DNA from 2 places in the Veillonella intestinalis genome. Region 1 is predicted to be linked to the other one. Evidence: riboswitches for the same ligand, from Rfam matches in the RefSeq annotation. Region 1 holds a riboswitch; the other holds the start of a gene.
The links. Region 1 has a riboswitch for thiamine pyrophosphate ahead of thiC (phosphomethylpyrimidine synthase ThiC). Riboswitches for the same ligand answer to the same signal wherever they lie in the genome.
Positions count from the first base shown of each region.

Region 2: it holds a riboswitch for thiamine pyrophosphate, as region 1 does, so the genes downstream of both, thiW (energy coupling factor transporter S component ThiW) here and thiC (phosphomethylpyrimidine synthase ThiC) in region 1, are expected to answer to the same signal.

Region 1 covers NZ_CALPCB010000001.1:168,340-171,558, forward strand. Annotated here, with positions in the region: gene NFR27_RS00795 (beta strand repeat-containing protein) at 1-1,736, shown strand, start outside; TPP riboswitch at 1,868-1,969, shown strand; gene thiC (phosphomethylpyrimidine synthase ThiC) at 2,067-3,219, shown strand, end outside.
Region 2 covers NZ_CALPCB010000008.1:46,362-49,580, reverse strand. Annotated here, with positions in the region: gene NFR27_RS07555 (GNAT family N-acetyltransferase) at 68-616, opposite strand; TPP riboswitch at 873-981, shown strand; gene thiW (energy coupling factor transporter S component ThiW) at 1,145-1,666, shown strand; gene cytX (putative hydroxymethylpyrimidine transporter CytX) at 1,733-2,929, shown strand.

The DNA.
Region 1 (3,219 bases):
CACTTACTAATTCTATTGTTATGGGTACACAAGCGGGAAATAATGCCGGTGGAGATAAGAGTGTTATTATTGGTCATTTCCAAAATAATGCTGTAGTTGCCAGCAATGTAGTTGCTATAGGCTCTAACTCGAGGATAACCAAGCAATTTGGTTTAGGTTTAGGTCATGGAATTACAAATGATGCTAAATATGGATTAGTAGTAGGTTCTTATAATAAGTTAGAAAGTACTGCTGAAAAGTCTGGTGTATTTGGTATAGGTACTTATGGTGTAACTTCTGTATCGGGCCGTGAAAGCTATGCGATTGGTAATAGTAATCAGATATCTACTAATAGTACTTTTGTATTAGGCAATAATATCAAAAATACATTAGATAACTCAGTATTTCTTGGTAGTAAATCAGCATATGTAGTTAGTGGGAGTACAACAAAAGGGATTGACGTATATACAAGTGATACCATAAATGGACAAAATTTAAGCTTTGCTGGAGGCGATAATATTGCTGGCGTCGTTTCTGTTGGTAGTACAAATACGGGCGAAGGGGAAGGAACGAGACGGATTCAAAATGTAGCAGCGGGATTAGTAAGTAAAGATTCTACAGATGCTATAAATGGTAGCCAGCTTTACGCTGTAGCTAATTCTATTAATGAATCTATTAACAATATTACTGATAGTAATACGTATACAACTGGAGGCAGTTATAATTCAGCTACAAAGTCAATTGATTTTATTCAGAATGATACTTCTAAGAATTATAGCGTAGATGTAAGCGGTATTGTGAATGGTATTTCGGATGCAGTGAATACAGGTCTCAATTTTAAAGGTGATGTAGGTAGTATTACTAATGTTAAAATGGGAGAATCGTTATCGATAGTAGGTGGTGCGTCCGAATTAGCTACTGCGAATAATATTGGTGTAGTAAGTAGTGATAAACAATTACAACTTCGTTTAGCAAAAGATATTGATTTAGGGAAAGATGGCAGTATAACAATTGGTGAGACAGTCATTAATAATAGCGGATTAAAAATTGAAAATGGTCCTACTATTAATGATAATGGTATTGATATGGGAGGTACATCGATTACCAATATTAAACCGGGAGATATTAGTAAAGGATCTACTGATGCGGTAACAGGGGATCAATTATATGAAACAAATCAAAAAGTTACTAATTTATCGGGTAATTATAATCACTTGAATCGTAAGATTGATAAAGTTGGTGCAGGGGCAGCTGCTTTAGCGGGGTTACATCCACTTGGTTTTAATGCTGATGATAAATGGTCATTTGCTGTAGGTTATGGTAATTACAAAAATTCAGATGCAGTTGCACTAGGAGCATATTATCAACCTAATGAAGATACTTTGTTGGGAGTGGCTAGTTCTATGGGTAATGGTGAAAACATGTTTAATGCTAGTTTATCCTTTAAAGTTGGACAGTCTAGTGGAGTATCTAGATCTCGGGTGGCTATGGCACAAGAAATTATTGATTTAAAACTAGATAATCAAAACTTGCGTGATAAAGTTAATGAATTAGATGCGAAAGTTAATCAGTTGCTAGGTATTATCAGTAATACGCCAGCATTAGCTGCTTCTAATGAGGGAGAAAGTAGAATTCGTATTGATCATATTTCTGGTGAAGCTAATAGTAAAGATAAAATTGAACGCGTGCGTATCAATGATGAATCTAATGATCAAGTTGAACGTGATGTCTATGGCAATGTGATTTCTGTTAAATAGTAAATATTAGTAGTGTTAAATTTGAAATATAGGAGTTTATCATGAGTTAAATTATAAATAATTTGAGAGAGGTCATTTTGTAAATTTTCATTGTATTATCAACGAGCCTGTACTATAATAAAGAAAATACACAAAAAAGCTAGGGGAGCCTGTAGGCTGAGAAAAGTGCTTGAACACTTGACCCTTGACCTGATTCGGATAATGCCGACGTAGGAAAGCTGTACAGGACGTTTCATAAGCTCATCCACGTGGATGAGCTTTTTATTTTTGCTTTTTTGCGTGTTTTAGACAGTCATTCGTTATATTTAGACCTATGTAGGAGGCCTCTCGATGAAACAGCAAGATAATCAATGTAAAAACACGACAGTAGTAAAGCAAGGTAGCTATACCACGCAAATGGATGCGGCTCGCAAGGGTATTGTGACGCCTCAGATGGAGGTGGTAGCCGCTAAAGAACAACTGCGCCTAGAGGATGTAATGGCCTTGTTAGCCTCAGGGAAAGTGGCCATTCCTGCTAATAAACATTACAAAAGTTTATCGCCTGAAGCGGTAGGTGAACGTTGTCGTACTAAAATTAATGTGAATCTTGGCGTTTCACCGGAGCATAATAATATAGAGGAAGAATTAGAAAAAGTACGCAATGCCATTGCGATGAAAGCAGAAGCCATTATGGACTTATCCAATTTTGGTAAGACGCAGGAGTTTCGTCGTAAATTGATTGATATGTCTACCGCTATGATTGGCACTGTACCTATGTATGATGCAGTTGGTATGTTAGATAAAGACTTAAAAGATATTACGGTAGATGAGTTCTTTTCAGTGGTGGAACAGCATGCGAAGGACGGCGTAGATTTTATGACCATTCATTGTGGGATGAATCGTAAAACAGCGCAACGGATTAAAGATAATCCTCGTTTGACAAATATTGTGTCACGTGGGGGCTCCTTGCTCTTTGCTTGGATGGAAATGAATAATCAGGAAAATCCATTTTATGAATACTATGACCGCTTACTAGAAATTTGTGAAACTTATGATGTTACGTTAAGTCTAGGCGATGCTTGTCGGCCAGGCTGTACGCACGATGCGACGGATGCGGCTCAAATTGAAGAATTAATCACGTTAGGCGAATTGACAAAACGGGCGTGGGCGCATAATGTACAGGTAATGATTGAAGGGCCAGGGCATATGGTGCTTAATGAAATCGCGGCTAATATGACATTAGAAAAACGCCTTTGCCATGGAGCGCCATTTTATGTACTTGGTCCATTAGTGACAGATATTGCACCTGGTTATGACCATATTACGAGTGCCATTGGTGGGGCTATTGCCGGATCTTGTGGGGCTGACTTCTTATGCTATGTGACACCAGCGGAACATTTGCGTTTACCAACGATTGACGATGTAAAAGAAGGTATTGTTGCTACGCGTATTGCCGCTCATGCAGCCGATTTGGCAAAAGGCATTCCAGGCGCACAGGCTTGGG
Region 2 (3,219 bases), on a different contig from region 1:
CCATACATTAACTATTTGAGGTACAATCCCAACATCTACAATTAGACATAATATCTAAGATTAAACACTACTTAGATTGACCAAACTCAGCTTGTAAAGAAGCCACGGAACGACGCAACATCCAATCGATGTCAACTTTATCGCCTACAGGAAATTGATGCTCACTAAAACGTTCAAATTTATATTTTTCATAAAAACGTTGCGCTTTATAATTTTGGTCCCAAACGCCTAACCATACCCATTCACAATCGGTTTCACAAGCTACTTGTAACGCTTTTTCAAACAAAAGGCGACCTAGCCCTTGCCCCTGAAATGCCTTTAATACATAAATTCGTTGTATTTCAAAACCATTAGGTAGTTCCTGTTCCGTTTGAGCAGCGCCTTGATTAAGCTTTAAATATCCCACTACTACACCATCGACTAAGGCAAAATAATGTTGTGATTCACTATCCATAACTTCAGCTGCTAAGGTTTCAGGATTAAAAGCCGTATTAAAATAGTCCTCTAATTCGGCCTCTGTATTATGATGACCAAAAGTTTCTCTAAATGTTTCTATAGCTATACGTTGTAATTCTGAAATATCATCAAGTGTTATCTTTCTCAAGGTAAGACTCATGCCCCTCACTCCTTTAGTCTATAAATACTTAATAATTTTTAAAAGAAAAAGCATACTCTACATATCTTCTAAGACCTAATGATATGTACAATATGCTTACGCACACTACCCGGTGGCAGTTACTATTTTAATGATTGTATTATAATAACATAACTAACAACTACTGTAAAGAATATCTACAACCTCTAAGCTAAGCAATTTAAAATATTCACAGATAGGAGTTGCATAATCTAAGTGAGCTGTGCTATAATCACGGTATAAATTTCAGGGGAGCTTATATTTGTAGGCTGAGAGGAAGTCATCTAACTTCGACCCTTATACCTGATACGGATAATGCCGTCGTAGGAAGATGTTATAGACGACACAAACTCTTGCAGAGGTACCGTATTTGGTGCCTCTGTTTTTTTATACAGTCTAATTATAGACCAGCTGGCGGGGGAGCGCCCGACAGTTGTCATTACAGCGATGGGAAGCCGTGTTCCGGCGTGAGAGGAGACCATTCAGTCTCGACCGCAATAGGTGTTTGTAATGAATCCATCTTTAAGTAATGTAAAAAAAGTAACCATTGCCAGTTTATTAGTAGCCGTTGCCGTAGTGGGCAGTACCTTTTCCTTTCCCGTAGGAATTAGTAAATGTGCGCCTATACAACATATGGTAAATATTCTTTGTGCTGTTTTCCTAGGCCGCTATGCAGGCGTAAGTGTTGCCTTTTGCGCAAGTAGCTTACGTTTACTTCTTGGTTTGGGTAGTATCTTAGCCTATCCAGGCAGCATGTGGGGCGCCCTCTTAGCTGGGATTGTTTATCATCGTACGGGAAGTCTAATACTCACCTTAATTGCTGAAGTCTTCGGCACTGGTATTTTAGGTGGCTTATCGGCATATCCGCTAGCCATTTTAGTGCTTGGCAAAACGGCGGGGCAAATTGCCTTTTATACCTATGTGGTTCCTTTTTTAATTTCTACCATAGGTGGCTCCCTATTGGCAGGAATTTTACTGTTCACATTACGCCGCACAGGAGCTTTACGTAACTTACAACAACATACCTTATAATTGGCAGTAAACAGTTAGTTAACTCATATAAACCTGCCAAGCATAAGCCGTTGGAAAGGGTATTCTATGAGTACAACAACAATTCCTAAAACTAAGCTTTTATCCCACAGTTTATTATGGTTTGGCGCCGCCTTGTCAATCGCTGAGATTTTTACAGGCACCTTATTCGCGCCACTGGGATTTACGCAAGGACTTTGGGCTATTATCTTAGGCCATCTCATCGGTGGCTCCCTCTTCTTCTTAGCCGGTCTTATAGGCGCCCAAACAGGCGCTAGTGCCATGGAAACAGTACGCTTTGCCTTTGGGCGACAAGGCGCTTCAGGCTTCGCGTTAGCCAATGTGTTACAACTCATCGGCTGGACTACCGTTATGATTATAACCGGAGCCGCTGCAACTGATGCCATTTATCCCTTAGGAACCACCCTATGGTCACTTATCATTGGTGGCCTTATCATTCTTTGGCTACTACTAGGCTTTACAAATTTGACCCGCCTTAACTTAATAGCAGTGACACTCCTATTTATACTAACAGTTTGGCTTAGCTTCATCATCTTTAATCCACAAGCCAGCATAGCTCAAATAGTGCCTATAACCGATAATCAAGCCCTTTCTTTTGGCGCAGCAGTTGAATTAGCTACCGCCATGCCCCTTTCTTGGCTACCTTTAGTATCAGACTATACGCGCCACGCGGAAAAGCCTCTAGGCGCCACTATTGTAAGCACGCTAACCTATACAGTAGTTAGTATTTGGATGTATGTAATTGGCCTTAGTTCTGCCATATATGCAGGAGAAACAGATATTGCAGCCGTTATGCTCAAAACAGGGCTTGGCTTATGGCCATTACTCATTATAATTTTTGCAACAGTTACTACGACCTATCTTGATGCCTTTTCCGCCGGTGTAAGCGCCGTCAGCATTTGGCCTCAACTATCTGAAAAAAAGACCGCCATTAGTCTAACAATTATAGGTATATTGCTAGCTATTTTTATACCTATGACAGAGTATGAAAACTTCTTATTTCTCATTGGTTCAGTATTCACGCCCATGATTGCGATTCTCTTTACCCAATACTTTCTCCTTAAGCAGGATGCATCTGGGCGTAAATTTTACCTACCCAACCTAGCCTTATGGCTATTTGGTTTTATTCTATATCGCAATGTATTGACCTATGAAACACCAATGGGCACAACCTTTCCCGTTATGCTTATTATTGCCGCCCTTACCTATGTAACAGGCCGTTTCGTATCATCGAAACGTAGTTAATATTCATTGTAAATTATAATAAGACTATGTCATGAAACATATTTAATAAATCAAGCCGTCATAAAGCACTTATATTATGACGGCTTAATCTATTCGCTACACCTACAAAAATGCCTGTAAAACGGCTTTCACTACTATTTTATACGGCATAACATTCATATCGAAATTTATAAATTTTCTTGTGTACAGTCCCTACAAGTTATGCTATACTATTTTCAGAAATTATAGATATAATACCATACAGTTAACAAAGCCACATATAAAACTAACTATATGTGATGTAAGGGTAT